Regions from separate parts of the Gardnerella sp. CCPDSM genome, predicted to be linked through region 2. Evidence: riboswitches for the same ligand, from Rfam matches in the RefSeq annotation. Region 2 holds a riboswitch; each other region holds the start of a gene.
What was found. Region 2 has a riboswitch for thiamine pyrophosphate ahead of thiC (phosphomethylpyrimidine synthase ThiC). Riboswitches for the same ligand answer to the same signal wherever they lie in the genome.
Positions count from the first base shown of each region.

Region 1: linked by a shared signal. The riboswitch ahead of thiM (hydroxyethylthiazole kinase) and the one ahead of thiC (phosphomethylpyrimidine synthase ThiC) in region 2 are both predicted to bind thiamine pyrophosphate.
Region 3: linked by a shared signal. The riboswitch ahead of ACTJLE_RS05165 (ABC transporter permease) and the one ahead of thiC (phosphomethylpyrimidine synthase ThiC) in region 2 are both predicted to bind thiamine pyrophosphate.

Region 1 is NZ_JBQEQO010000003.1:49,466-60,099, reverse strand. Features, by position in the region: gene ACTJLE_RS02430 (hypothetical protein) at 1-6,007, shown strand, start outside; gene thiD (bifunctional hydroxymethylpyrimidine kinase/phosphomethylpyrimidine kinase) at 6,246-7,154, shown strand; gene thiM (hydroxyethylthiazole kinase) at 7,401-9,002, opposite strand; TPP riboswitch at 8,992-9,102, opposite strand; gene ACTJLE_RS02415 (hypothetical protein) at 9,345-10,163, shown strand; gene ACTJLE_RS02410 (PD-(D/E)XK nuclease family protein) at 10,244-10,634, shown strand, end outside.
Region 2 is NZ_JBQEQO010000002.1:245,985-256,618, reverse strand. Features, by position in the region: gene pflB (formate C-acetyltransferase) at 1-1,652, opposite strand, end outside; gene ACTJLE_RS02205 (NAD+ synthase) at 1,771-3,498, opposite strand; gene ACTJLE_RS02200 (MetQ/NlpA family ABC transporter substrate-binding protein) at 3,728-4,564, shown strand; gene ACTJLE_RS02195 (methionine ABC transporter ATP-binding protein) at 4,780-5,565, shown strand; gene ACTJLE_RS02190 (methionine ABC transporter permease) at 5,603-6,283, shown strand; TPP riboswitch at 6,419-6,527, shown strand; gene thiC (phosphomethylpyrimidine synthase ThiC) at 6,525-9,185, shown strand; gene ACTJLE_RS02180 (peptidylprolyl isomerase) at 9,463-9,999, opposite strand; gene ACTJLE_RS02175 (MiiA motif-containing surface protein) at 10,605-10,634, opposite strand, start outside.
Region 3 is NZ_JBQEQO010000006.1:150,909-161,542, reverse strand. Features, by position in the region: gene ACTJLE_RS05185 (DUF501 domain-containing protein) at 1-1,092, opposite strand, end outside; gene ACTJLE_RS05180 (FtsB family cell division protein) at 1,136-1,612, opposite strand; gene ACTJLE_RS05175 (L-lactate dehydrogenase) at 1,828-2,742, opposite strand; gene eno (phosphopyruvate hydratase) at 2,989-4,284, opposite strand; TPP riboswitch at 4,433-4,548, shown strand; gene ACTJLE_RS05165 (ABC transporter permease) at 4,538-5,365, shown strand; gene ACTJLE_RS05160 (ABC transporter substrate-binding protein) at 5,394-6,398, shown strand; gene ACTJLE_RS05155 (ABC transporter ATP-binding protein) at 6,426-7,241, shown strand; gene mfd (transcription-repair coupling factor) at 7,318-10,634, opposite strand, start outside.

The DNA.
Region 1 (10,634 bases), on a different contig from region 2:
CAATGAGCACAACTACGATAAGATTTGCCCAAAGGATGGCAGCTGCTACGGCATTGTTATTCAGCGAGACGGTAATAAGAAGACTGATCTTTGGCATCAGGTTAATACTTATAACCACAATAATGATGCTGCAAGCCCGGATGGGTCTAGAGCTGCAGGGGATAGGTCTGCTGAGGATAGGGCTGCTGAGGATAAAGCTGCTTCGGAGGACAGAGATGCTGCTGACGATAAATCGGCTGACGGTAAGTCGGCTGATGGCAAGGCAGCTGATGGCAAGGCGAAAGTTGACGGCAAGGATAAAGATAAATCTAAAGCTGATAAATCTAAAGCTGGCGACAAAGCGAAAGCTGGCGACAAGGCTAAAGCTGATAACGAAAAGACTGAAAATGCCAAACATGGGGAGAAGTCTACCCAAAATCAGCAAAAGCTGAAGGAGCAGCAGCCGCAAAAGCAGCAAAATCAGCAAAAGCAAGAAAATAAGCAACAGCAAAATCAGCCGCAAAAGCAAGATAAGAAGCAGGAACAGCAGATTCCGCAGAATCAAGCTAATAACAAGCTTGCTTCTTTGAAGATTTCTAAAGCAACGAAGAAGAACGCAAAAAAGAATTCTAAGAAGAAGAACGCTAAGAAGCGCAATGTTCCTGGAAGGAGCGGTAAAGTAAGATTTGCCGTTCTTAAGGAAAACGAAAACAAGAGCACTGATAGCAAGCTTGAAAATAAGCAGAGTGCTGATCAGAAGACCAATCAGAAGCCAAGCGAAAACGCTGCAAATTCTGAAAAAGCTGCAAATTCTGAAACCAAGAACGTTCCAAATAAGAACGATACAAATAAGAATGTTCCAAATAATGGCAACGAAAAGCAGAACAAAGCAGGCGATACTAACGCGTCTACGGGAGTAAATAAAGACGTTAGGAAACGTTCGAAGCGAAGCACTCAAAACAAGGATGGCAAGAACGGTAATACTGGCAAAGACAGCGAAACTAGCAAAGACCGCGAAGACAAGGCTAAAGAAGACGCTGAAAAACAGGATCGAGATGCTGAAGACGAAGATCGTTCTACTGCGAAAAGTAACGATGATTGGCGTAAAGAATTTAGTAAGCGCATTATTACAGCAAATCTTGGAGATCATATCAAGGGTTGCACTACTAACGGCGACGATAAGTGCGAAATCACTTTTGATCCTGTAACTGGAAATATTACGATTCCGGAATACTTTGCGGAAATTGGTTCCAGAATTTACGTAGACGTTTACTCTGTGCCAGAAAATAATCCAGATGAGCGTCAACATAAACTTTGGAAGCTTATGGATCCAGGAAATATGCAGGATTACGAAGAGTCCGATCCGCTTCCGCTCGATATTGCGTGGCCAAACGGCTTAGTGCAAGTGAACCCACTTGAGCTTAATAATAACGAAATCGTGGCAATGCTTTCTTGGATGAGGCACGATAAGCGAAACGAGCGAATCTTTGGCTACCGCAAGGAAGAAATTGGCGTTAAGGGCGAAAATAAGTACGATACTTACGACCAGTACGACAATGGTTTTAATCCTGCAAAAACTACAGCAAAGTATGCTTATGGTGAAGATAAGCCTAAATACTCATGCGCGTCGAAGACGAATCAGCAGTGGAAGCTGTGCTTAGGTGGTGTTACTGGTTTACACAATATAGGCTCAGAAGAAAATCTTAGCGAAAAGAAGTATGCTGAAAAGAAGCTTGTTTTCAATAAATTGGAAGCTGATGACGAGACTATTCTTAACCCGATTGAGCATAAGGTAACGCGCTTCGTTGATATGCGCAAGGACTATACGTGGGGATTAGTAGATAACAACAAGAAGAGTGTTGACGGGCGAAACGATCCTGGATTTGACGGGCCGCAAAATGGCTTGCATGGAAATCAGAAGTATGGCACGCAATACTTTGTGTACAAGTGGAACATAAACTCATACCGCAAGGGCGGCAATGGTAAGCCGTTAAACCTTCAGGATGTGCTAAAGCTTATAAAAGGTACGCCTAGTATCAATACGAAAGATGAAAATAGTCCGCAGCCTTCTCTAACTCCTATGAGCGCGGCGGATAATAAGCAATTTGATGCGTGGAATGGTTTGTATCCTATGCGCGGTGATGGATCATATGGTTTTGCTATTAAAGACAATATTTGTAGTTCCTCTATGCGCGGTTCTGCTGTTGCAGGTAAATGCCAGTGGCGAAATAAGCTTAATTTGGTGAAGCATACGCCTAAAGAATTTATTATGGATCGTTCTTCATTCTCTTACGACGCTTCCGTAAATATGAAGAACGGAAGTGAAGTACATATTACAGATAGGCTTGTTGAAAATAAGAATAGCCAACATGCTGATGAAGATAAGTATGTTAGTGAATATGCTATTCACAAGGACTTCCTTATGCCTGGCGGTGAAGATCTGAACGGTCAAGCAGACGGCGAAAATATTGGCGACGTTATAACTAAGAATATTGATGTCGACACTATGAACGACTACGACGCGTACGGTGAGGGTGCTTCAACGCCTGAGGGATACGCAAATAACAGGCCTTTCATGCATGCGCAACTTTATGTGAATAATGGTCAGGTTACGAACGATCTTCTGCTTCGCGATCCTGGTAAGACGCCGGATAACACAACGAACGTAATAAACGTGTGGTTTATGCCGGTTGATAATGAGAAGCCGACGATTAGTGCGAAGAAGTATGGTTCAAATGGCGCTCCATGGGATATCCATGGTGACTGCTTGCCTAAAAATGGCGGTGATGTCCACAATTGCCAAATTCGTCGCAATAACAAAGGTAATGATGATGTAAATGATTACGTTTACTTGGATGATACGCGATACTCTTTAGGTGGAACAAGTAAATTACCTTGGTATGCTGCTGATCAAGCAACTATGATGTTACCTTATGCGTTGAAGTTAGACGATGATTTCAATGCGTATACTAATGGTTTAAATACTAATAGTGAGGGTTATCAAAGCGATGGCACATCTAGTAAGATTCTTCAGGATAATTTGCAAATAGATATTGTTGCAGATGGTGTTAAGGATAGTAATGGGAATGCGTTGAATCCAAGTGTACGATTCGTTCGTAATGGTGTGATAAATAGGCATTTGCTTAGAAGGTTTGTTGAAAAATACAGAAGTACGGATTTGCAAAATCCAAGTACGGATAAGCAAACTGTATTTAAAATGTATGCTAAAACTACCGATAGTGATGGCAAAGAAAGTGCCGAAACCTCTGTTGGATGCTTCAAGGCGACGTGGACAGATGTGGTAAAGCCATCCGTTGTTGCATATGATGGTGAAACAGATGAGGTTGCAAAAGAAGATAAATGGTTTAATAACAGCAAGACAGACCGCGACTATAAGGTTGTAGTTACAGCAGGTTTTGGTGCGCACAGAATGGTAGTTTACTATCACCCTGCTTCGGAGCTTGAGAAAGATAAAATTGCAACTTTTAAAGCTGCCGCTAATAGAGGATTTGATGGAATTGCTGGAAGATCTAGCGTAGATGGAAATAAATCTGACGTAGAAAACAGCATTGGCAAAACAATTTCCATCTGCTGGGTAGAACACGGATTGATGGGAAGAAAAAGTAAGTGGGAAGTTTGCCCTGGTACTTCCAAGCCGGACGAAGTGAAGCTTGAAAATGTTAGCACTGCCAAAGGATTGAAAGGTGTTCTAACATTCCCTAGCGGTTTCTTAGCTCCAGGAAGCGTGGTTCGAGCGCGTGATCGCAAGGATGTTGGCCCATGGAGTAGTATGCCTGGTGTTAGAAGCCCTGAAGATCTTGCTGATGACTCAGGTAATAGAGACGGAAACAAGACTGCAAGAAGTAGCGAAAGTGGCGGAAACGGCGGAAGCCGTGGAAGTGCGCGTGCTGCAAAAGATAAAAACTCTTACAGAGACGACGCTAGTTCAGAAGATACTCTTGACGTGCTGCCAATGGCTTACGCAAAAGAAAAGCCTAGCGAAGTATGCCGTCCGGATTACTGGACTGCAGGCAATTGGGAAGGTCAACTTAAGCCGTCTGACTGCGTGTACTTCGACGTTACGATGAAGCGTCAAATAGTGCAAGTACACCCAATGTTGCTAAGTGGTCATGAGGAGCGCGCAATACGAATGGATTTGCGTAGCGAAAACAACTTTGCAAACGAACCAAAGAAGGGAATTTGGCTTCCAAACGATAGCGAAATCGTTACGAATGAGGATCCAAGGCTTGGACCTGGTAGAACTATGGTGACGTTCAGGCAGTATGACTATGACAGCGAGTTTATGACGTATCATAATGGTGAGAATAAGCCTTTTGGTGTGCCTGACTATGGTGATCGCAAATCACAAGTAGGAAATAAGCAAGACGTTGCTGTTCTGACTCGAGGCTGGAGAAGCCGCGTGCTCGTGCCAAATCCGCAAAAAAATAAGATTACGCGATTTGTGCGATTGCGTGCGCCTGAAAACGTCGATAGCGAGAATGGTGGTGATAGTAAGGGTGCTGCAGACTACTTAGCTGATGCGCCTACTAGCTTCAAAGAAACTGAGGATAATAGTAAAGCTCTGCGCGTAAAGGATCGTCCGTATGATCCAGGATTCATTCTTTCGCAAGATAAGAAGTCTCTTCTGTATCTGTACAATGCTTCAACTAAGCGCAACTTTACGCTTAATGATTTGCAATCTGCGTTGAAGCTTAAGCGTAATGGTACTTTGCACCCAGCAAACGAGTGTGGAAAGTATGTTGATGGAAGTGACTGGGACTTTGCTGATTGCCAGCCATCTTTGCTGCCGGAAGTAAGAGGTAGCGATAAGGTTGATGGTGAGCATAACCAAAACGGCTTCAGCTTTGATGGGAATACGCACTTATATACGTATGATCCATCTGAAGACCACAGGTCTGGTGCTAACGGCGCTAGTAACGACAATGGTGGCTCTGCTGCTGCAGAAACTTGGTACGTAAACGTCATAGATATGATTTCAAAGGGCGGTACCGGCGGTGGATATCAGATTCCTAATAGCTCTGGCGTGACGTCTGAGAGTAGCAATACTGGTCTTGCGCTTACTGGCTTCGCTGGTGTTGGCCCATGGGGTAGGTCTGGCGCGATTGATAAGAACTTAATCAATCATAAGATTTTCGAAAATCCAGATAATCGTTTGTCGGTTATTATGACATATGGCGATAGCTGGGTTGGAAATACTCATAGCACGCGAGGTAAAGCTGGCGGCTGGGATAACGATGCCAACTACGAATTCGTAATGCCGGTGTACTTGATTCCTGTAGATAACGAGAAGCCAACTGTTGCTGCAACTGCAGGATCGCTTCTAAGCGGCCACACGGATGCTAATAATCCTTACGTTGTAACGATGGAGGAGAAGGACTACGATAAGCTCACGGTTAAGGGTAATCCTGTGAAATACGAGAACGGAAAAGTTTCGAAGTCGGAAAGCAAGGAGAGTGGAAAGACTCTGTTTGCGGATGTTCACGACGATTACGATAGTTTCGGTGATCTCAGCAACCTTAGCTTGGTTGCATGCAAAGTAAGTAAGCTTGGCAAAACTGAATTTGACACTTGCAAGCCGATAATGGGCAATAATGGCTCCGTAAATACTGCGGCGTTTAAGCAGCTCAAAACTGACGGTAACGGAGTTGAGTACGCTTTGTACGGACGTGCAAAAGATAAGTCTGACAATGAGAGCGACGGCTTTGGTGATAACAATAACGTAGGTCGCTTAGTCGGATACTTCAGCTTCGGATACTTGGTGCGTCCGGTTGCGCTGCCTTACAGCGGCGGTCAGGCTGCAATATGGTTCAGCTTCATGTTCGGCGTGCTGTTGGCGCTGTTCTTGGCCTCCGGCGCATTCGGTAGGCGCGGATGGCTCAGCTCGGTGCTTAGCGGCAACGGATTTGGCTCGCTTACAGACAGCAAGCACTGCGACGCTTCGGCTGAAGCGCTTCGAAGCGGCAAGCTGTTCAAGTTCAAGTTCAAGCTCAAGTGGCTTCGGCTGTGATGCGTAAAGTGCGCGCAAATGTGGACTTGGAGCGTGTGTAAGTACACAAATGCGCGCATGTTTCACCGAAAATGTGGACTTATAGCATGCGTAAGTACACAAATGCGCGCATGTTTCACCGGAAATGTGGACTTAGAGCGTGTGTAAGTCCACAAATGCGCGCATGTTTCCCCGAAAATGTGGACTTAGAGCGTGTGTAAGTCCACAAATGCGTGTGTCTACGCAATATAATAAAAGTATGACGCTAGTATCAAGTAAGCAGCATACGGAATTGTCTACGCAGCAATCAAATCCAATCATTCCGCGCGTTTTAAGCGTAGCTGGCACAGACCCAACGGGCGGAGCCGGGATTCAGGCGGATCTTAAGTCAATCATGGCGGCAGGCGGCTACGGCATGTGCATACCAACTAATCTGGTTGCGCAAAACACGTGCGAAGTGCGCGAAGTGTTCACGCCGCCGGTCAGCTTTTTCCGCACTCAACTTTCGTGCGTGTACGACGACGTTACAGTTGACGCGCTAAAAATCGGCATGCTTGGTTGCGCGGAATACATTGAGGCTATGCGCGATTGGATGCGTGATAATCCGGTTCCTGTAAGCGTGCTAGATCCGGTGATGATATCGACTTCCGGCAAGCGTTTGCTTGAGGCGAGTGCTGAAAATGCGATGCGCAAGTTTATAAGTTGCGTTGATGTTGTAACGCCAAACGTGCCGGAATTGGCGGCTTTGAGCGAATCGCCAGTTGCGGAAAACTTTGAGGAAGCTTGCAATCAGGCGCGCGAGTTAGCTGCAAAAAATAGCGTTGTTGTAATCGTAAAAGGTGGGCACTTAACCGGCGAAGACGTTGGAAATACTGCGGTTTTTCCGGACGGTGACGCGCGGCACGTGCCAAGCGAACGCGTTGAAACCAGCACAACTCACGGAACCGGCTGCTCGCTTTCTTCTGCGCTCGCTACGAAAATTGGGCTTGCTTTGCGCGAGGGGAAGAGTTTAAGCGATCACGATACTGTGATGCGCGCGCTTGAATGGTCAACGGCGTGGCTTCGCGAGGCGATTGCTGCCGGAAGCGTGTTGCACGTTGGGCGCGTAGGCGAGCGCGGCCACGGACCTGTAAACCACTCCGTGCGCATCCTTCAGCAAACTAAGTAATATTGGCGTGCTGTGATTTAGCGCGCGTTTGTGGACTTGGGTGGGGTGTAAGTCCACAAAAACGCGCATGTTTCCCCGTAAATGTGGACTTGGGTGGGGTGTAAGTCCACAAAAACGCGCATGTTTCCCCGTAAATGTGGACTTGGGTGGGGTGTAAGTCCACAAATGCGCGCATGTTTCCCCGAAAATGTGGACTTGGAGAGGCCGCAAGTCCACAAATGCGCTCGCACTACAAGTGCTCGATGCTTACTCAGTAATCACGCGCTTAAGCTCGCGCGCAACTTTCCCAGCATCCTCAGCGCACATAAGCGCCGACACAGTGCAAACTCCGTCAAGCTCAAGGCCGCGAATAGGGAACACTGTATTCTCGTGAATTCCGCCAATTGCCAACGTTTTTACGCCCATAGAGTGCGCAACTTTCGCAACTTCGTTCACTCCGTCAACTCCCAGCGGCGGCACGTCGTGCGCTTTCGTATGCGTTTCAAAAGCGGCACCGATGCCAATCACATCCGGCAGCGGAACGTCGTTTTCTTTGCACTCGCGGTAAGCTTTCTCCATCAAATCCGGGCGCGCGCAAGAAAGTCCAACCATCCACTCAGCCGGCATCGCCTTTCGCGCCTCAACAAACGGCGTATCCTTCTGTCCAACGTGCAAGTTGAAACCAAGCTGAGCCGCGCAATCAACATGATCGTCAATAAACACAGGCACATCGCCGTGGCCGGAATCAATAAGCGCGTGACGCAGCTTCTTCGCTTTGGCCGAAATCTCCGCGTCGTCGGAATACTTATCGCGCAATTGCACAACCGTAACTCCGCCTTCAATCGCCTCCACAGCCACTTCTTCTTCCGGGCGATTTCCCATTCGCGGATCCGTTACCAAATACAGCGTCCAATCCACAGGCTCCACCGTAAACTCAATATTCGTCAAACTAAACATGTCGTTTACGCTAAGAGTTGAAAGCGCGTCCATCCACAGCGTGCGGAATGTGCCGGGAGCTGTGGTTTGGCGAGCTGCCCAAGTTCCAGCGGCGGCTGCATGCACGTGCGCTGCGACGGTTGCAGCGAGCGGACGCTCCGGATTCGCGCCAACGTACGCTGCAACTATCGCGCCCAAAGCGCAACCGGTTCCGACTACCTTGGTCATAGCTTTGTGGCCGCCGGTTACGCGAGCTAAGCATCCGTGGCCGTAAATCGCGTCTTTTTCGCCGGAAATTGCCACTACAGATCCGTATTTTTTAGCTAATTCGCGAGCAGCTTGAAGCGCGTCGTTTACGTTATCGTGAGAATCTACGCCTTTTCCGTTGCTTTCTTTGCCTGCAAGCGCCATGATTTCGGAAGCGTTTGCGCGAATTACGGTAGGGTGGTGCTTAATAATTTCGTGTATGAAGCGCGCTCGAGGTGCGAGTGCTGGCACGCCGATTCCAACTGGGTCAAGCACCCACGGGGTATCGGCTTTTTCGCATCCTTCAACGGCGGCGCGCATGTACTCGGAAGTTTCAGGCTGATGGAACGTGCCGACGTTGATGAGCACGCCGGCGGCGATTTGCGCGAGTGCGTGCGCTTCTTCCGGGTCGGTTACCATAATTGGCGATGCACCGGCGGCGAGGAGCGCGTTGGCTGTGATGTCTTGCACGATTACGTTCGTAATGCAATGGGTGAGTGGTTGCTGCGTGCGCACGCGTTCGATGCATTGGCGCACGTCGTTTAGGAACATGCGGCGGCGCGCGCGTGCGGAGAAGCATGTGTCGATTTGCGTTGTTGCGTTTGTTGCGTTTGTGCAGTATTCGTTTGTGCAGTATTCGTTTGCTTCGTTGCGATTAGTTGTTTTTGCACTGCTGTCTGTTGTCATAATGTTTCCCTTCGCTAGCATTATCTAGATCAGGTCCTTACGGATTTAATCTCAGCGCCGTCCGCGATTTTGCGGCGATTGCGCACTCCGAACCATCCTTCGACTATATCTTTTGTTCGTGACTTACTTGCTTGTGCTGGTTACGTGCGTGCTACGTTCTAAGCTCGTGCTCCAAACGTGGGTAACTTGTCTCGTGTTTGTAGCGTTGCAGTGGCTTTGCATGTATCTACAAAAATCGCGCCGCATTTTTGCAACTTCTTCTACAGATTTTTGCTTGCGATTATGTAACTATAAGTATGGTAAAGAATAAGAGATTAACATAAGTTACGAAAGTGAGATAACATGGCAAACGATTCCATGCTCGAACAACAAACCACAGCCGCTGCAAATCCGCTCACAGCTCGCGAATACGCGGCGCGCACAGCAATTCGCGCAATCGCCATCGTCGCGTCCGTTTATGGAATGGCCGCTTCGTGGCAAGGCTGGATGACATTCACTTACTTTACGAATCTTTCTAATCTTACGATTTGCGTTGCTTTAGCAGGTTCACTTGCGCTTGATACAGTTGCGTTTATGCGCGCGCGCACTTCCGCAGCTTCCACCGCGCAGTCAGCTTCCACCGCAACCACTTCCACCGCATGGTTCGACTCAAAATCCAACGCTTGGTACATCTTCAAATTCATGATGACAATCGCCATCGCGGTCACTTTCACGCTTTACCTTTGCTTCCTCGCGCCTACAAACAAGCTCGGTTTCGTCGGCGCTTACCTTACTAACGGCTGCAGCAGTCTTTGCGTGCACGCAATCGCCCCGCTTCTTGCAATCGTTGATTTTGTGCTTTTTGATTACCGCTTCCGCTCTTCTCGCGCGCACATTTATTTCGCTACGATTCCGCCTCTTGCTTACGTTGCGTACGCTGCTATGCTTAGCGAGTTTGCGGGTGTGCGTTGGGGTGTTCACGCAATGCGCGCGCCTTACAATTTCCTTAATTATGGCGCTCCTGCCGGCTGGTTTGGTTTCGCGCCGCAAACTTTTAACGCCACTACTTTGGGCGTTGGCGTTGCGTATTTGCTGATTATTTTTACGCTGATTTTTATTGGCGTTGGCCGCGTATTTCTTGCGCTTAAGGATGCTCGTGCGCGCGCAATGTTGAAAGAATAGTGTTGATTATCGCTCCACTATTGTTGCGTTTTTGTGGTTGATTATCGCTCCACTATTGCCTCGTTGCTAGAATTGAGTGTATGAGTGAGCATACTGCATTACAATCGCTATTTGACGGCACTTTACGCAATTCTTCCGGAAACGCGACTTGCGCATTGCTTGTGTATGGTGCGCCAAATACTGGTAAAACGCAGTTTGCTGTGCGCGCCGCGATTGCTGGTTACAAGCGTTGGCCGCATAAAATCACCGCGATGGCTGTTCAAAACCGCACGCTGGCTGCGAATATTGACAATATTATTATTCGCTCTATTGGTGTAAGTGAGCAGTCTAGGCATGTTGGAACATTGGCGTCGCTTGCTTTCCGTATTATTTCCGCAAATTGCAAGTCGCAGAATTTGCCTTCGCCGAAGCTTCTTAACGGTGCTGAGCAGGATGCTCTTCTTCGCAATGTTGTGCGCGCACATATTGAGC
Region 2 (10,634 bases):
TCTGCAGCAATAGACAAGCCGGACATGCCGCAACCAAGCGTACGGTAGACTTCCCTATCATGCAAAGCCATTTCAATGGACTCATAAGCGTACTTATCGTGCATGTAGTGGATGATGTTCAAAGCCTCAATATAGGTTTCGGAAAGCCATTCCAAAGCCTTCTCGTAGTTGGCCTTAACCTTCTCGTAATCGAGAGTGCCGTCAGCTTCTGGCTTGATTGGGTCAATAACGCCCTTATCAATAACCTGCATGCCGGTCATTTCGTCGCGGCCACCGTTAATAGCGTAAAGCAAAGCCTTAGCAGAGTTCACGCGAGCTGCGAAGAACTGCATTTGCTTGCCGACGCGCATTGGGGAAACGCAGCAAGCAATAGCAGCGTCATCGCCCCAGTGCTCACGAATGTCTTTATCGGACTCGTACTGGATTGCAGAAGTGTCGATAGAAATTCGTGCGCAGAAACGCTTGTAGGCTTCTGGAAGCTTTGGATCCCAGAAAATAGTGATGTTTGGCTCTGGCCCTGGTCCAAGATGCTCAAGAGTCAAGGTGTTGAGCAAACGGAACGAAGTCTTGGTTACGAAAGTGCGACCATCCTCGCAGAAGCCTGCATCGGACCAAGTTGCCCAGTAAGGATCACCAGAGAAGATTGCGTCGTAATCCTTAGTACGCAAGAAGCGCACAATACGAAGCTTCATAACAAGAGCGTCAATAATTTCCTGAGCGTCGGTTTCGTTAATTAAGCCGGCCTTCAAATCGCGCTCAAAGTAGCAATCGAAGAATGCAGAAACGCGGCCAAAGCTCATTGCAGCGCCATCCTGGCTCTTAACAGAAGCAAGATAGCCCATGTAAGTCCACTGCACAGCTTCCTTAGCGGTTTGAGCTGGGCGGCTCAAATCCAAACCGTACTCGTTACCCAAGTTAATAAGCTGCTTCAAAGCCTTAATCTGCTCATCGTGCTCTTCGCGGAAACGAATCCAATGCTCAATCTCGGTCTCGGTAAAATCGTTACGGTATGGAATCGAATCCTTATCGCGCTTCTTGAACTCAATAAGCATGTTTACGCCATAAAGAGCCACGCGACGGTAATCGCCAATAATACGACCGCGGCCGTAAGCATCTGGCAAACCGGTTAAAATCTTGTTGTGGCGAGCAATCTTAATATTCTTGGTGTAAACACCAAACACGCCATCGTTATGAGTCTTGCGGTAGACGGTGAAGATCTTCTTAATTTGAGGATCTACTTCCTTGCCAGCTTCCTTAATAGCCTGCTCAACCATGCGCCAACCACCGTTTGGCATCATAGCGCGCTTGCAAGGCTCATCAGTTTGAAGACCGACGATTACGTTATCTACTTCTGGGCTTTCAATGTAGCCAGCTGGCATTGCGTCAATGCCTGCAGGAATGTGGGTTTCAACATCGTAAACACGACGCTCACGCTCGACTGCCAAGTAGTTGTCGTCGAGATACTTCCACATGTGCTTCGTTTTTTCAGTGGCATCAGCCAAGAAGCTTTCGTCGCCTTCATACGGCGTGTAGTTCTTCAAAATGAAGTCACGAACGTCAATATCTTTCTGCCAGTTTCCAGTTTCGAAACCGTCCCAAGCTTTGGTGCGAAGATCCTCCTCATTGAGAACGGAAGCATCGACTAAGGTCATGTTTAACTCCTTTTATAACAGCAACGCATCTTCACGCCGCCCTAATTAACTATGTTAAAGCATAGGCTAACGCACACACGCGTAGTTTTGGAAAAAATCAAGTGACTTGCGTCACATTTTACTCACGAAAAGCGGTAGTAACTGGCATTCTGCGATCCCTGCCAAAAGCAATAGCGCTTACTTTTGGCCCAAGCGGATACTGCCTGCGCTTCCATTCAGCACGATCAACCAAACGCATAACTGTGTCAACAGTATGCTCGTCAAAACCGTCGGCAAGCAAATCTGCTCTACCGTGAGCAAGCTCAATATGCGCCTCTAAAACGCGATCAAGCAAATCGTACTCAGGCAAAGAATCAGAATCCTTCTGCCCCGGACGCAACTCCGCACTAGGCGGCTTAATAATAGAATTAACCGGAATTAATACGCCATCTTGCGGAGCTTCTGCTTTAGTAGCTTCTGCTTTAGTAGCATCTGCTTTCGCAGAATCTTCATACCCAACAATCGGAAGCATACCAACGCCAATTCCAGCGCTTGCAGCACGATTCCTCCAACGAGAAAGCGCCCAAACGCGCGTCTTAAGCAAATCCTTAATAGGAGCATACCCTCCTACTGCATCGCCGTATATAGTCGAATATCCGCAAGCAAGCTCCGATTTATTGCCAGTTGCGAGCGCCAAAACGCCTCGCGAATTCGAGTAAGCCATTACGATTACGCCGCGTACGCGAGCTTGCAAGTTTTCTGCAGCAACTCCTTCTAAGGAAAGTTGCGATTGGAAAGCTTTAAAAAGCGGCTCAATTGGTTGCACATCGTAGTGCGCTCCAATACGCTCAGCTAAATCGCGCGCATCGTCTTTAGAGCCATCCGAAGAGTACATGCTTGGCATGGAGATGCCCCACACATTTTCTCCTCCGCACGCATCAGCAGCCATAGTTGCAACTAAAGCCGAATCAATTCCGCCGGAAAGACCTAAGCACACGCCTTTAAAACCGTTCTTACGCATGTAATCTCGAAGACCCACAACGCATGCGCAATACACTTCTTCATCCGCGTCAAGTTTTGGAGCAATGCTCGAAACTTTCTGCTTTTTAAGCGAGGTATCGAAATCAACAAAAGCTAAATCTTCAGCAAACATTGGCGAGCGCTCAAGCAAAGTTCCGTCCGCATCTACAACAAAACTTCCACCGTCGAATACTAAATCATCCTGACCGCCAACTTGGTTCACGTACACAACAGGCGCATTAACTTCAGCCGCGCGCTTTTGAGCTAAGTTAAAGCGCACATGAGTTTTGCCTTCTTCGTAAGGAGAGCCGTTCATTGTAATTAACGCGTCAATTCCAAGTTTTGCAAGTTGAGCTACAGGGCCGCCGTCTTGCCAAATATCTTCGCAAATAGCAAATCCTAGGCGCAAGCCGTCAACTTCCATAAGTTCGCACTTATTTCCGGAAGAGAAAATACGAAACTCGTCAAAAACGCCGTAATTTGGCAGAAAATGCTTATCGTATTGCAAAACGGATTTTCCTTCGTGCAACACAAGCAGGCGGTTACGAGGCTTTCCGGAAGACTCGTCAAAGCCAACCGTTCCAACTACTACGTAAAGCTCCCCCAAGCCTTCTTCCGCAAGTTTTGACGCAAGTAAGTCTGCAGCTTTTTGAGCAGACGCGCGAAATGTGCCGCGTAATGCGAGATCTTCAATTGGGTAGCCGGTTAATGTCATTTCCGGAAAAACTACCATTCGAGCGCCTGATTGTTTTGCGCGCGCCGCGTATTGCAATACTTTCGCAACGTTATTATCAATATTTCCAACGCATGTATCTATCTGCGCTAATGCCAATCGCAAAAAACTCATATTTTATAGTTTAGTAGATTGCTTTATTGCAAGTAAGAGACGTGTTGCAAAACTTAAGCGAAAAACTTTTTTATCTTCCCACATTGCAAGCATTCGCATTACTAACACGTCATAAATAATACTAATAAGCAAAGTGTAGAATTATTAAATTTTCTCGCCTATATTGATAATTCGTTACTCGCGAAGGGGAAATTCAAAACGGATTTCAACAAACAAGGAGCAGAAAATTATGCGCAGGATTAAAGTTATTGCCTCGATTACAGCTTTGGCAGCATTGGCAACTTTCGCTTTAAGCGGTTGCGGAAGTGCTAAGAATGCGAATAGCCAGGACGACAAAACCGTTACTGTAGCAGCATCGCCTACTCCTCATGCTGAAATCCTTAATAAAGTAGTAAAGCCGATTTTGCAGAAGGAAGGCTACAAGCTGGTTGTTAAGGAGTTTACGGACTACGTGCAGCCAAATACTGCTACCGAAGAAGGCGAAGTTGATGCGAATTATTACCAGCATCTTCCTTACCTCGACAATTTCAACAAGGAAAAGGGAACGCATCTTGTTTCGGTAGGCGGAATTCATTTTGAGCCTTTTGGATTGTACCCAGGAAAGACCAAAACCATTAAGGCTTTGGCTGATGGTGCAACCGTTGCAGTGCCAAACGATCCTACGAATGAGGCTCGCGCGCTGCTACTTCTGCAAGATGCCGGTTTGATTAAGTTAAAGAATCCAAAAGATATTAACGCTACTGTGAAAGATATTACGAGCAATCCGAAGAATTTGAAGTTTAAGGAGCTTGAGGCTGCAACCGTTCCGACTGCAATTAAGGACGTGGATCTTGCTGCCATGAACGGCAACTACGCAATTCAGGCTGGTTTTAACCCAACTAAGGATCCGCTTACTTCCGAAAAAGTTGGTGGAATTGCTGCTAAAACTTACGAAAACATTATTGTTGTAAAGAAGGGTTCCGAAAAGCTCGCCAAAATTAAGGCGTTACTTAAGGCTTTGAAAACAAGCGAAGTCCGCGACTATATTACTAAGACTTATAAGGGCGCTGTGCTTCCTGTTTTCTAAATAATACTTACAATGTAGCCATATAATGCCGTAAATACGTGTGATTTTAGCGCGCTTTGCGGCATTATTTTTTCTAAGCGTGTAATATACGTAAAAGTGCATAAATTACGTAACGCTGGTACGTAACGCAGTGCTTATAACGTTACGTAACGCTTATAGCAGTACGTAACGCTAGTATGTTTCACATAACACAAAATAAGCTGTTAAGGAAAAGCATGATTCAGATTGAACATCTTCATAAAAGCTACGGCAAGGGTAGCGAAGCGCATGAAGCATTGCACGATATTAATCTTTCTATTGAGTCGGGTGAAGTATTTGGAATCTTAGGTTCTTCCGGCGCTGGAAAATCTTCGCTAGTGCGTTGCATGAATCTGCTCGAGCGCCCAACTTCCGGCAGAATCGTGATTGACGGCAAGGATATTACCGAAGTAAAAGATAAAGAGCTTGCTCAAGTACGCGCTAATATTGGCATGATTTTCCAGAATTTTAGTCTTTTCCAGCAGCGCACAGTATTGCGAAACGTAACTTTTCCGCTTGAACTTAATCACGTTGATAAAAAGAAGCGCGAAGAGCGCGCGCATTATTTGCTTAATTTAGTTGGTTTGCAAGATCTTGCAGACCGCTACCCTAGCCAGCTTTCTGGCGGCCAGCAGCAGCGCGTAGCAATCGCTCGAGCCTTGGCAAATAATCCGTCGATTATGCTTTGCGACGAAGCTACAAGCGCGCTCGACTCTACTACAACCGCGCAAATCCTTGATTTACTGCGCCGAATTAACCGCGAGCTTAACGTAACGCTTGTTATTATTACGCACTCGTTGGCAGTTGCTAGAAATATTTGCGACCGTGTGGCAATGATTGACGGCGGGCATATTGTGGAATTAGGCGACACAACAACCTTATTTGCAAATCCACAAAGCAATATTTTGCGAACTCTAATTGCAGACGAAAAGCAAGAAAATCATCGTAAAAAGCCTGCATCTAATACGTCTAATACGCTTTAATACGCTTTAATACGCTTACGAACGAGGTAAAATAACAATGATAGAATCTGCAACACAATTTTTAAGCGAATACGGCGATCTGCTTACTGAAGGCATAATTGACACTTTAGTTATGACTTCAGTAGCAACGCTTTTGGCGTATGTTATTGGCCTTCCTATTGGCGTATTGCTTATTACTTCCGACAAAAAAGGCATTTGCCCAAACGCGCCAATTAATGCGATTCTTGGGGGGATTGTTAATATTGTGCGATCGGTGCCGTTTATTATTTTGCTGGTTGCGTTAATTCCATTCACGCGCTTGATTGTTGGCACGTCTCTTGGAGTTCCGGGTGCTATTGTGCCGCTGGTTGTTACAGCAGCACCGTTTGTGGCGCGAATTGTTGAGCAGTCTTTGGCAGAAGTTGACGGAAGTTTAATTGAAGCTGCGCAAAGTTTCGGCGCAAGTAAATTGCAAATCGTTTACAAAGTGCTGCTTTGGGAAGCGTTACCTTCGCTAATTCGCGGAGCTGCTCTTACGTTTATTACGCTTTTTGGATTCTCCGCAATGGCTGGAACAGTTGGTGCCGGCGGTCTTGGTGATATTGCAATACGCTACGGCTATCAGCGCTACCAGTACGATGTTATGGCTGTTGCAGTGGTGCTGTGCATTATTCTTGTGCAAATCGTGCAAACTTTGGGAGATGTTATTTCTCGCGCTATTAATCATCACGAGAGGTAATAGCAAGCGTAATAGCAATCGGCAATAGAAAGAGTTGATTGCAAGATAGCAAGAGTTGATTGCAAGCGTTATAAGAAAATCGCAACATACCTACGCTAATAAAGGCCACATAATCGTGTAAACTGGCTGATAATTCGACATTTGCGGGGGTGCTTTCTTTTTAGAAGGCTGAGATAGGCGTAGCGAACCTGACCCTTAGAACCTGTTTAGTTAATACAACGTAGGGAGCAACGATTTTAGTATGACATCGAATTATCCATACGCCTCGATGCGAGACCAATTCAATTTAAACGCCTGCTTTATTGCAGACCCACAAGCTTGTAATAATCGTCCACTTACAGATATTGTTGACGACGCTTTGCGCGCCGGAGCAACATTAATACGTCTTCATTGCAATGACGAAAGCGCGAAGGAAATCACAACAATCGCGCGCGATATTGCGCAAATTATTGAAGATAACAATAAGTGCGATTCTGTAACTTTTGTTATTGACGAGCGAGTTGACGTTGCTTGGCAGGCTCGCAACCAAAGCATTAAAGTTGACGGCATTCATTTAGCACAAAGCGACATGGAACCTAGGGAGGCGCGAGCACTTCTTGGCGAAGACGCTGTTATTGGCTTGTCGGTTGAAACTGAAAGCTTGGTTAAGGTTATTAACGAGCTTCCGGATGGTTGCATTGACTACATTTGCGTAACTGCAATGCACAATCCTGAAGAAGGCAGCGAAAACACTACTGCCGCTTACGAATTGGAAGCAAATCACACAACGTTGGACGAAGCAAAAATTAATACTATTTGCTCCGCAAGTGATTTCCCAGTTTTAGTTGGCGGAAGAACTGAGCTTGAAGATGTTGACGTTATTGCGCGCACTAAAGCTGCCGGCTTCTTTGTTGCTCAAGCTTTGTACGCTTCCGAAACTCCAGAATCAACTATGCGCGAGTTTGTTGAGCATTGGAAAGCTGTGCGAGGCGAAGAAAAGCACGGTTATGCTAAGCGCGTAATCGTCGCCGAAAATTCCGACGCAAATTCTTCACAAAAACCTGAAGAAAAGAAACCAACTTTTATTAATGCGAAAGAAGCAAAGGATGCTGCGAAGTTAGCTAAGCAGCAGCGCGTCGATATTGCAGCTCGCGGATGCACTCAGCGAGACAAGGCGCATATTCGCAAAACCACTCCTGTTCATTTTGAATACGAGTACGGTTCTTACGATTTGGAAGTTCCGTATACGGAAATTAAGCTTTCGGATACTCCGGGCGTTGGCCCTAACCCGCCTTTTAAGGACTACAATACTGAAGGTCCAAAGTGCGATCCTAAAGAGGGCTTGGCTCCTCTTCGCCTTGACTGGATTCGTGACCGCGGCGACGTTGTGGAATATGAGGGTCGCAGGCGCAATCTTCAAGACGACGGCAAGCGCGCAATTAAGCGCGGCAAGGCTTCTAAGGAATGGCGCGGACGCACGCATAAGCCAATGAAGGGCGCGGATCATCCGATTACGCAAATGTGGTACGCTCGCCACGGAATCGTAACTCCAGAAATGCAATACGTTGCAACGCGCGAAAATTGCGACGTGGAGCTGGTACGTTCCGAAGTCGCGGCCGGACGCGCTGTAATTCCTTGCAATATTAATCACCCTGAAGCAGAACCGATGATTATTGGCTCGCGCTTCTTAACTAAACTCAACGCAAACATGGGCAATTCTGCCGTAACGTCTTCAATTGACGAAGAAGTAGAAAAGCTTACGTGGGCCACAAAGTGGGGCGCGGATACCGTTATGGATCTTTCCACAGGTAACGATATTCACACCACTCGCGAATGGATTTTGCGCAACTCCCCTGTGCCAATCGGAACCGTGCCAATGTACCAGGCTTTGGAAAAGGTTGAGGATGACGCTTCTAAGCTCAGCTGGGAGCTGTTCCGAGACACGGTTATTGAGCAGTGCGAGCAGGGCGTTGACTACATGACTATTCACGCTGGCGTGCTTCTTCGCTACGTGCCGCTTACAGCAAACCGCGTAACCGGTATTGTGTCGCGCGGCGGCTCGATTATGGCTGAATGGTGCTTGCAGCATCATCAAGAAAGCTTCCTTTACACGCACTTTGAAGAATTGTGCGAGATTTTTGCAAAGTACGATGTTGCGTTCTCCTTGGGCGACGGTTTGCGTCCAGGTAGCTTGGCTGACGCTAACGATGCGGCTCAGCTTTCCGAGCTTATGACGCTTGGCGAGCTTACAAAGATTGCTTGGCAGCATGACGTGCAAGTGATGATTGAAGGCCCTGGCCACGTGCCATTCGACACTGTGCGTATGAATATTGAAATGGAGAAGGCGATTTGCCAGAACGCTCCATTCTATACGCTTGGTCCTTTGACTACCGATACTGCCCCGGGCTATGATCACATTACTTCCGCAATTGGCGGCGTGGAGATTGCGCGCTACGGCACTGCAATGCTTTGCTACGTAACGCCTAAGGAACATTTGGGATTGCCAAACAAGGACGACGTGAAGCAAGGCGTTATTGCATACAAGATTGCTTGCCACGCGGCGGATCTTGCGAAGCATCATCCGCATGCTATGGATCGCGACAACGCTATTAGTAAGGCGCGATTCGAGTTCCGCTGGTTGGATCAGTTCAACTTAAGCTACGATCCGGATACTGCAATCGCATTCCACGACGAAACGCTTCCTGCAGAGCCTGCAAAAATGGCGCACTTCTGCTCGATGTGCGGACCAAAGTTCTGCTCGATGGCTATTTCGCAAAATATTCGTAAGCGCTTTGGCGGTGCCGCTCAGCAGGAGCAGCTTGTTGAAGAGGCGCGCAGTCAGGCGATTGCCGACGGTATGAAAGAGATGAGCAAGAAGTTCCAAGAATCTGGCTCGTCGCTGTACCAAAGCGTGAAAGCGTAGGTGGTTGCGTAGCGTAGGTGATTGCGTAGCGTATGTGATTTCGCGTTACTTTGCGTAAGTGCTTGCGTAGCGTAAGTGCGAAGTAACGCAATCACGCAATCGCGAAGTAGCTCAATCACTAAATCACGCAATCGCAAAATAACGCAATCGCGATTTAGTAAATAATACTTGCAACGAATAATAATTGAAGAAGGTTAAAATAAAGCGAGTTTTGTAGTAAATGTAACGTTACTACAAAGCTCGCTTTTTTATTGCTAATCTATTTGCAGCTTAAGCTTCACAAAACTTCAACAGAAATAATGCCAACAGGCTCAAGAGGAGCGTCAGAGCGATCTGTTGCAACCGACTCGAGCTTATCTACCACAGCTTTCGACTCGTCGTCCGCAACTTCGCCGAAAATCGTGTGATGGCCGTCAAGCCAAGGAGTTGGAACGGTTGTAATGAAGAACTGCGAGCCGTTAGTGCCATGCAAAAGACCGTCACGGCCGCGACGCTTTCCAGCATTCGCCATAGCGAGCAAATAAGGCTTGTTGAACTTCAAAGATGCGTCAATTTCATCGTCGAACTCGTAGCCAGGTCCGCCGGTGCCATTGCCGAGTGGGCAACCGCCTTGAATCATGAAGTCCTTAATAATGCGGTGGAATGTAAGACCATCGTAAAATGGCTCGTTAGAAGGCTTTCCACTAAATGGGTCAATCCATTCGCGCTCACCGGTGGCGAGGCCAACGAAATTCTTTACTGTTTCAGGCGCTTTGGTATCAAACAGGTTGATTTTAATATCGCCTTCAGAAGTATGCATAATAACTGTAGTCATATTCGTAATTTTCCCATATATTCGCGACTACTCTAAACGCTTGAGTCGAGGGGTGCAGTTCCAAAAGTGTGCAAGAAATAGGCTCATAACCTTTATGGCAGTAGGATTGTAGCGTATTGAATGTGGGTATTCTTATGCGCAGTTAGCGTTCTGCGTTATGGTCTCTAGTTAACGGTTTTCGGACTCGCGCGCAGTTAGCGTTCTGCATTACGGTCTCTAGTTAACAGTTTTCAGACTCGCGCGCAGTTAGCGTTCTGCATTACGGTCTCTAGTTAACAGTTTTCAGACTCGCACGCAGTCGTCGCGCTGCGCGAGGGTCTCATGAACGTTATTTTCTCAGTTCGTTAGCTGAGTTAGTAACGGTGTTGTGCTTATTACCGTTATTTTCTCAGTTCGTTGACTGAGTTAGTAACAGTGTTTGGGGTGTGCTTATTCCACAGAATATCCATCAGATTAGCTTTACGCACTTTGTCATATAAAAATGCCCTCGCCTACTGGAGTGAATCCGAAGGCGATGGCATAACTTAATTTATGAGCTAATCTGCTTAAGCTGAGTGTAGTTAAGCAGATTAGCTGAGTGTAGTTAAGCAGGTTAGCTACGTAGCTTACTTGCTGCAGTGACGGGAGATTCCGCG
Region 3 (10,634 bases), on a different contig from region 2:
TTCTGTACCGCTAATAACTTCAGGGCAAACTCCAAGCTCATCAATCATCATTTGTTCAAAAATCTCACGATTTTCAGCATCTCGAGTAGCCGAAGTTGCTACGAATCGAATCGCATCAACTGGATGTTCCTTCAGCACTTTTGCAAATTCACGCGCTGCAGACCGCACGCGTTCCAAAGCATCGTCCGCAAAACGATGAGTCTCGTCAATCCCCTGACCTAATCGCACTACGCGAAGCATTCGAGGAACAATATCTTTCATTCCGTGCTCAGAAACTTGCGCAATTTTTAGTCGAATAGAATTGGTGCCGCAGTCAATTGCCGCTACAGTAACAGATTTTTCTAGAGCCGACTTTTCCCCATCATCTTCCCCAGCAGATTTCTCTTCAACAACCACTTGCGTTTCAGCAGCATCCGCGTCATCGCTCCAAGGTGTAGTGCATCGGCACACGCTCGGATCAAACTCATCCTTAATTCGTTCCAACGCCAAGTCTCCAATAGGATTCACACCTTTGCCCATCACCAATGTTTGAGCAAGCAAAGCGTGCAAGCATTTCACGCGCACCGGCATACCGCCTGCGCTCATTTCGCTAATATGCTCTTCACTATCCCCCAAAGCTACAGCCAACTCATGCCTGAATTGCAAATAATACTTATGCGCGCGCTCATATTGCTTCTTCACATCTTCGTTAGATTGCAATAATTCGTTATATTCTCGCATAAGCCCGTCTGCTTCAACATGCGATATTGCTTTCACTGCTTCCGGGCTAGTTAAATAGCAAGTTGTTGGGAATGGCGTTCCGTCTTCCAAGCACGGCCTAGTTATAACAGCAAGTGGCCTTCCGCACGCACAACACGCACCAACAGCTACCATTCCTCGAGGGAATCTTCCAAGTTGCTTTTCAACTATTGCGCGCTCAGCATAACTTGCTGGAGTTGCAAGTAAGTGTTTAACAGCATCTTTTGGAACAAAATTTTGATTGCAATCGTTAACGCACTCGTTAGCGCACTCGTTAACGCACTCGTTAGCGCACTCGTTAATGCACTCGTTAGCGCAATCCTTAGCGCACTCGTTTTTATCATTCTTCTGCATATTATTTGAACTTTCTTGAATATCCGCAGTTTCAAGTAATGCTCTACTGCAACTGTGTATTGTCTGGCTTGTCTGCTTTATGCAGCGCATACATTAAATCGCTATACCATGGCAAAACTGGACGGTTCTTTGTTTCAATATTTTCTTCAGCAAATTCATTAGGCACTTTACCAGTTACTGCCTCTGGATGTTCCACACGCACCGCTTGCTCCCCTGGGAAAATAAAACCAAGACGGTCGCGCGCTTGTGCTGTAACGTACGCTTTATCTTTCCAACGATCAATATTATTATTCAGCGTACGCTTCTGTTCGCGCAAAGAACTTTCTTCACGCTGAAGTGCGTGCAATTCTGCCAAACTCAACGCATAACTACGCACAGTAGAAATACACTCTATTGAACCAAAAGTAACTACGCAAACCATAAATAAGAACACGATTGGCCCTGAAAGTAATCGGCGTTGTTGCATTGGTGATTCCGCCGGTTCACCTGCTACTGCTGTACGACGCTTCTTCATAACCATACGTTCTAAATTACTTGATGTATTCGACGTGAAAACGCAATAATAATGGTCACCTACTTATATAAGTAAATATACATATAAAAGTAAATGACCATTATTTTTTTGCAATTAATTATTTTAGTAACTAATTATTTTTGCAACTAATTATTTTTTAATTAATTACTTTCTTAACTAATTACTTTCCGTAACTAATTATTTTAAATTATTAGATTAAGCTATTTTGCTTGAGCTTTGCTCAAAATAGTATCTGCAGAATGCTGCAACTTTTGCAACTCTTCTTCAGTTAGATCAAGCTGGCACTGCTTTACAATACCTTCGCGACCAACAATTGCTGGGTAAGAAAGATAAGAATGATATTCTTCGCGATAGTTAGAAACAGGCATTTGCTCTTTAGAATCAGAAAGCACAGCATCTACAAGACGAACTGCAGCTGCAGCAATTCCGTAATTTGTGTACTTCTTTCCGTAGAACACCGTGAATCCGCCTTGACGCGTTTCTTCATCTACAGCATCCAAATCAATATTCTTTTCTTTTGCAAGCTCTGTAATAGGCTGTTCAAGAACCTTAACTGTAGACCATGCAACGAACTGCGAATCGCCATGCTCACCCAAGCTGTAGCCCTTAACTGCCTTTGGATGCACGCCGAAGAACTTACCAACTGCACGATGCAAACGCGCAGAATCAAGCAAAGTACCAGTGCCAATAATCTTTTCGTAAGGAAGTCCGGTAGCTTCCTTGTAAAGCTGGCAAATAGCATCGCAAGGATTTGTGATATCAACTAAAACACCGTGGAAGCCGGAAGCTTTGATTTTTGCGCCAACTTCTGCAACTTGAACGCGGTTATGATTAAGCTCTGCGAAGCGATCAGGATTTGGAACGTCTAGAATCTTAATATTACCCAAAGCGCTTACAATAACTTCCACATCTTTCAAAGCATCGTAATCGTTAACTGTGATATTTACATTAAAAGGAACATTATCCATTGAATCTTCAAAATCCAATGCATCAGCCTTAACTTTGGCTTCGTTCGCGTCGTACAGGTACAACTCGTCAGCATGGCCGCCAACAACAATCTGATGAGCAACTGCTGCTCCAACATTTCCCATGCCGATAACTGCTACTTTTCTCATAATGAAATATCTCCTTCCGTTTTGAGTTTCTCACAAAAATAGCACTATTGAGATGAGAATAAAAGTCAATTCAAGAAAATTTTCTGCATTTTTTTGATTTTTTAAAATTATTTATAAAAAACGGCCAGCCGCAAACGCGACTGACCGTAAAATATTACAGACTTAAGAAATTACAAAAGTCAACTTTACATAAAAAGTTACTTTACGTAAAAGTTACTTTACGTAAAAATTACTTTACGTAAAAAGTTACTTCATGTACTTCTTGCAAGCCTTAAATGCGCTGTAACCAGCATACTGAGCGGTAGAACCAAGCTCTTCCTCAATCTCAAGCAAGCGGTTGTACTTAGCAATACGCTCGCCACGAGCAGGAGCACCAGTCTTGATCTGGCCGGTGTTCTTAGCAACAGCAAGATCAGAAATGGTGGTATCTGGGGTTTCACCAGAACGGTGAGAAACCATGGAAGTGAAGCCATTCTTGGTTGCAAGCTCAATAGCATCGAGGGTTTCAGTTACGGAACCAATCTGGTTCAACTTCACGAGCAAGGAGTTAGCTGCACCAAGCTCAATACCCTTAGCCAAACGCTTTGGATTGGTGACGAGCAAATCATCACCAACGAACTGCAAGCGATCACCAAGACGCTTGGTAATCTCTGCCCAATCGTCCCAGCCTTCTTCCTGGAATGGATCTTCAATAGAAACAATTGGATACTCGTTGATGAGCTTCTCATAGTAATCAAGCATGTAAGCAGATTCGCGCTCTTCGCCATCGAAACGATACTTACCAGTTTCCTTGTTGTAGAACTCAGAAGAAGCAACGTCAAGAGAAATACCAATCTGCTTGCCTGGCTCATAGCCTGCAGCTTCGATTGCATCCATGATGTACTTCAAGGAATCCTCATTGGACTTCATCTTTGGAGCGAAGCCACCTTCGTCGCCAAGACCAGTTGCCAAGCCTTCCTTCTTCAAAACATTCTTCAAGGTGTGATAAACCTCAACACCAGCGCGCAAAGCATCGCTATAGGTTGCAAAACCGTAAGGAGAAATCATGTATTCCTGAATATCGGTTGCGAAGTCAGCGTGAGCACCACCGTTCATGATGTTCATGTTTGGAACTGGAAGAATGTGACCATTTGTGCCGCCAATGTAGCGGTACAAAGGAAGCTGAGCGGACTCAGCTGCTGCGTAGAGAGCAGCAAGGGAAACACCAAGAATAGCGTTTGCGCCAAGCTTGCCCTTATTTGGCGTGCCATCAAGCTCAATCATGGTCTCATCAAGAGCGCGCTGATCAGTGGCATCCATGCCAATAACCTTAGGAGCGATTACTTCGTTAACAGCCTTAACAGCTTCCAAAGTACCCTTGCCCTGATAACGAGACTTGTCGCCATCGCGACGTTCCCAAGCTTCAGCTTCACCAGTAGAAGCACCGGAAGGCACTAAACCAATGCCCTGAGCGCCATCTTCGGTTTCCAAATAAACCTGAACAGTAGGATTTCCACGAGAATCCAAAATTTCGCGTGCATATACGCTTTCAATAGCTGCCACAACTACTCCTTTATACCTATGGGTTGTGATGACTCTTCCAAGATTAGTGCGTTTTATGGACGTTACATTGTATTTACCAGCATTTATGCCGTGAACGTTCACAGTGTCGCGAGTTTAGATGTTTGTCCATGCCCATAAGACATAATAGCGAACTGACACGGGGTGCAACTTTGCGCATTCATAAAAATTGCGAATATTGCTGAGAACATACCCGTCGAACCTGATATAGCTAGTACTATCGAAGGGATGTCGTATGGATAGCCATTTTCGCGAGCATAAGACGGCGCCAAGCACCGAGCGTAAATTCTCTAATGCTAACAAGAAGTCATTTAAATCGCTCAAATCTCTTAAAGCTTGGATTTCTACGATAGTTATAGTCTTTCTTTGGTTCCTTGTTACGCTTGGACCTGTTGAAGACCGCGCTTTACCTTCCCCGCTTGAAGTTATAAAAGCTTTTGTTGATTTGCATAATGAGGGCATATTGTGGCCGTCGCTTGCAATAAGCATTTTTAGAGTTGTTGCAGGACTTGTTTTAGGAATTGCGTTCGCACTTCCTGCAGGAATACTTTCAGGCGGAAGCGCAATAGGCGAAACAATAATAAACAAGCCAAGCCACATGCTTAGGTCAATACCATTCCCAGCTTTAGCTCCGCTTCTTATTATTTTCCTAGGCGTTGATGAGCTTATGAAGATTATGCTTATTGCAATAGGCGTTTTTGGTCCAATGTATGTCAATATTCGCGATGGCGTAAGGAATATTGATACTCGTCTTATTGAACTTGCGAAAGCGTATCATATTAAAAAATCTACTGTTTTTACAACTATTTTTATGCGCGGAACTCTTGCTAATTTTATGACTGGATTACGCTTTTCGATTTCCGTTGCATGGGTTGCGTTAGTTACTTGCGAAACAGTTAATTCTTCTATTGGAATCGGATACATTCTTTCTAGAGCTCAACAATTCTTTAGACCAGATCAAATGATGGCTTGCATAATTATGTACGCAATTGCCGGCCTCGGATCAGAAATTACGGCAAACATATTTGAATACTTACTAATGCCGGAACGAAGAATCTCCTAAAAATAAACACAAAACAAAGGAGCCAATTATGGTTAATTTCAAAATGAAAAGTGCAACTAAGCGCGTAATTGCTTCATTATGTGTGCTTTGCACGGCTGTTGCGCTCGCTTCGTGCGGCAGTGCTCAAAAATCTCAAGGTAGCGCATCTTCTGCAAAGGAAGATACTGGCACAATGCGTGTTGCTTACCTTTCTACAGCAAATTATTTAACTACTTTGAAAAATGAAAAGTTCCTTCAAGAAGAGTTTGGAAAATCTAAGGTTACTTATACTGGTCCTTACACTCCAGTTGATGGTCTTACTGCAGTAATGAGCGGTAGCGCAGACGCAACAACTACAGGAACCGGACGTTTTATTGATCTTATTGCAGAAGGACAGCCTTGGGTTGCTTTTGCACTCGAATATTATAATGGCGATTCTCAAGGAATTGTAGCTTCCGCAAAAAGCGGCGTAAAAACATTAAAAGACTTGTACGGAAAGAAAGTTGCTATTATTCACAATGGCGACACCGGCGACTACATGCTTCATCGCGCTTTCGATAAAAGCGGTTTAGACGTATCTAAAGTTCAAAAAGTTGAGATGAATCCTCGAAACTTCCAGGCTGCTTTCTCTTCTGGACAGATTGACGCAATTTCTTCGTTCGACCAGAATCTTGCTGCGGCTATGACAACTCCTGGTTCTAAGTTGCTTGTAAACGCTAAGAAGTATGGCAATATGAACGTTACTATTCATATTGTTTCTAGGAGCTTTGCTAAGAAGCATCCTGAACTTGTGAAGAAAATGTACAAGGCTCTTGTGCGCGAAGCAAAGAAGTCTCACAAGGAAAAGAATGTTATTGGCAACGCTTATAAGCAGCTTGGTGCATCTGACACGATTATTAAGCAGATTGAAAAGTTTGATAATCCAACAATTCGACCAATCGACGCTAAGGGCTTGGAAATGATGAAGGTTCAAGCCAAAGAATACGTTAAGTATGGTTTGATTAAGCAGGCTCCAAAGAATTTGGATGATTCTGTAATGGACTGCAGCAAGTAAGAATTATTAACTAACTAAAATACGACTATGTTTAAGAGCATTTTTCATAAGCGTCACGATGCGGAAGTTTCGGAAGAATCTACTTACGAATCAAATATTAACGATAGTGATTACTGCGTTAGTATGGAGAATCTTGGTATTTCTTTCAAGACTTCAGAAAGTAAGAATACAGAAAATAATTCTGCAGCTAATTCTTCTTTCGTATTGAAAAACATTACGATGAGAATTAAAAAAGGCGAGTTTGTGTCGCTTATTGGTAGATCCGGTTGCGGAAAAACGACGCTTTTGAAAATAATTTCAGGACTTCTTACTCCTACCGAAGGCAGCATTCACGCCACAAGCCGTCAGGCTATTGGTTTTCAGGACGCGAGATTAATACCTTGGCTTTCTGTAAGCAAAAATGTTGTTTTTGGTATGGAAGCAAGTAAGCAAGAGCTTAAGGATATTGCGCATTTAGCGCTTTGCCAAATGCAGCTTGAAGGCTACGACAATAAGTGGCCATCTCAGCTTTCAGGCGGCCAAGCGCAGCGCGTATCTTTAGCAAGAGCTTTAGTTAGAAATCCTGAATTATTGTTGCTTGACGAACCTTTTGGTGCTTTGGATGCTCTTACTAGATTCGATATGCAAGATTTGCTTAATAAGCTTCAAGCAAAATACGGCTGGAGCACGCTTATGGTTACGCACGATATTGCGGAAGCTGTGAGACTTTCTAACCGGATTCTTATGATAAAAAATGGTGAGATTGCTAAGCAATGGCATATTAATCGCGAACATCTTGACGCTCAAAATCGTCCTGTAAATCATAGTGAAATAGAAGATGAGCTTAGAGAAGCGTTACAGTAATAACGCAAAAAATAATAAATAAAGGCGACTGCAAAATAAGCGGCCGCCTTTATTTATAAAATAAACACAAGCAAATTTACCAAGCTAAATCTTCAAGAAGTTGACGCACCCATGAAAGTATCTTATGCTCGCTCATTGCGCTAGTTCCAAGCGAAGATTCAAAAGGCGCTGGAATAACAAGCATATGCGTAAGCGGACGATACTTTGCTCCGCGGTAAATTCTTTGCAAACGCATCCACAACGAGTCTTTTGGATCTAAACCAATAACGCGAACTGATTTACCTTGGGAGCTAATTTGTGTAATACCAAGTTCGCGAGCTTTAAAACGCAGGCGAGCAACATCACACAACACATCAAACGATTCAGGCGGCTCACCAAAACGATCAAGCAACTCATCGTGCAACTCTTGCAAATCATTATTATCGTGAGCTGAAGCAAGCTTACGATACGCTTCCAAACGAAGCTTGTCCGAAGAAATATAATCAACCGGAAGAGACGCTTCAACAGGCAAATCAATACTCACAGCCACAGACTCAACGCGTTCCGGCTCCTTATACTGCTCAACAGCTTCTGAAACCATGCGCACGTATAGATCAAAGCCGACTCCATCAATATGCCCACTTTGCTCATCTCCAAGCAAATTACCGGTTCCGCGAAGCTCCAAATCTTTCATAGCAACGTCAAATCCGGAACCTAAAGCAGTATGTTGAGCAATAGTTGCAAGTCTGTCGTGAGACTGCTGAGTCATTGGCTTTGAAGGGTCATACAAGAAATAAGCGTAAGCACGCTCACGTCCTCGCCCAACTCGCCCGCGAAGCTGATGCAATTGACTTAAACCAAATCTGTCTGCATGATCAACAATAAGCGTATTCGCATTAGAAATATCAAGACCGGTTTCAATAATCGTAGTGCACACAAGAACGTCAATATCTCTATGCCAAAAATCACGAATTACAGCATCAAGCTGCTTTTCACCCATTTTTCCATGCGCAATAGCAACGCGCGCATCCGACACAAGCTCGTGAATTTTATTTGCAACAGAACTAATATCTTCTACGCGATTATGCACGTAAAAAACTTGTCCTCCGCGAAGAAGCTCACGTTTTATGCATGCTGCAACTTGCGCGTCTTCATACGCGCCAACAAAAGTAAGAACTGGAAGACGGTCTTCTGGAGGCGTAGCAAGAGTCGACATTTCACGAATACCAGTTACAGCCATTTCAAGCGTTCTTGGAATTGGCGTTGCGGAAAGACTTAATACGTCAACGTTTGTGCGCAAAGCTTTTAACGTTTCCTTATGCTCAACGCCAAAACGCTGCTCTTCGTCGATTATGACTAAACCTAAATCTTTGAATTTTATGCTAGGGTTTAAAAGCTTATGAGTTCCAATAACAACATCCACGCTTCCGTCTTGAAGACCGCTTAAAGTTTCTTCAATTTCTTTAGCTGTTTGGAACCTGCTCATTGCAGCAACTTTTACTGGGAATCCTTCAAAACGGTTGGTAAAAGTTTCGTAATGTTGCTGAACTAGCAACGTAGTTGGCACCAATACAACAACTTGCTTAGAATCCTGCACAGCTTTGAAAGCAGCTCGCAACGCAATCTCAGTTTTCCCAAAACCAACATCTCCGCAAATCAAGCGATCCATCGGCATTGGTTTTTCCATATCTGCTTTTACTTCGTCAATTGTAGTAAGCTGATCTGCAGTTTCTTGGTAAGGAAAAGCGTCTTCCAACTCTTTTTGCCAAGGCGTATCTTTACTAAAAGCAAAACCGCGAGACTGCTGGCGCGCGGAGTAAAGTTTAATAAGATTTTCCGCAATTTCGTGAACATGCTTTTTAGCTTTTGCTTTAGTTTGAGCCCAATCAGAGCCTCCAAGCTTATTAAGCTTTGGTATTTCGGCACCAATATATTTACTAACTAAATCAAGCTGATCTGTTGGAATAAATAATTTATCTGCAGGAGCGTTACGTTTACTTGGAGCGTATTCGATTACTAAATATTCACGAGTTGCAGTTCCACCAGTTACTGCAATATTGCGCTGTTTCATGCCAATAAAACGGCCAATTCCATGCTGCTCGTGTACTACGAAATCTCCAGGCTTTAATTCCATTAAGTCGATTGCTTTACGCCTACGTTTTGGCGTTTTTAATTGAGTTGCAGCTGAAGATTTGCCGGTTAAATCACGTTCGCTAAGCAGCGCAATTTTTGCATCTTTATCAATAAAACCGTCTGAAATACTCGATTTTAACGTTGTAAAATTATGCACACCTGTTGCGTATATTGCTCGTCTTAATCTAGCGAGAGTGCCAGATGCTGCAGAAGTAATAGTTACATTAAAACCATTGTCAATAAGTGAAGCGATTCCGCCTGCAACTTTCGATTCATCTCCGCGAAACTCTTGAGGCTCGCAAACAGGCAGATCAATATTCCCGTAAACATTTTCGTCAACTCCAAATGAAGTTAATTTCCAAACGTCATGATTTGAAAATTCAAATGAAGAAAGCGTTTCGTCGAAATCTAAAAAGTTTGCTTGATCAAAAGTGATTGGAGCTCCAGATCCAAGACCCGAAGCTGCAACATGCCAGCTGGCTGCCAAAAATTCGTTTGCTGTAGCTGTAACATCTGCTGCTGCTCGGCGACATTTTTCCGGATCAGAAAGCATAATAACAGCATTCTTTGGCAACATGCTTTGTACCGATTCCATGTTGTCTACTAGCGCAGGAATCAAAGATTCCATACCTTCCACAGGTATAGAATTTGCGATGGATTCAAGCATATCTTCAGCGTTCGGAATCTTGCCAATAAGCGAACGCGCACGATTGCGAATTTCTTCAGTAAGCTGAATTTCTCTGCAAGGAGTTGCCCAAATTTTTTCAATATTGTTACCATACGTGCGCTGATCGGAAGCATGGAATTGCTTCATTGTGTCAATTTCGTCACCAAAAAATTCAATGCGCACAGGATGTGTCATTGTTGGCGCAAATACGTCAATAATTCCACCTCGAACTGCAAACTCACCGCGCTCCATCACTAAATCAACGCGATTATAAGCATTCTCAACAAGACGTTTCGTAGCCTCCTCAAGAGGAAGCTCTTTTCCGCACTCGAATATAAGCGGCTGAATATCTCCAAGACCCGAAACAACAGGCTGAATAAGAGAGCGAACAGGAAGAACAAGCGCTCGAATCGGCCCAAATAAAGAACTACCCTCTTCTGGATGCTTAAGCCTACGAAATACTGCAATTCTACTTGCAACAGTATCTGCTCTAGGCGAAAGTCGCTCATGTGGTAAAGTTTCCCAAGATTCAAGTTGAGCAATATCTTGCGGATTGCCCTTGTACCAGTCACGAATTGACTCAGTAAAATCCTCAGCATCTCTACTTGAAGGAA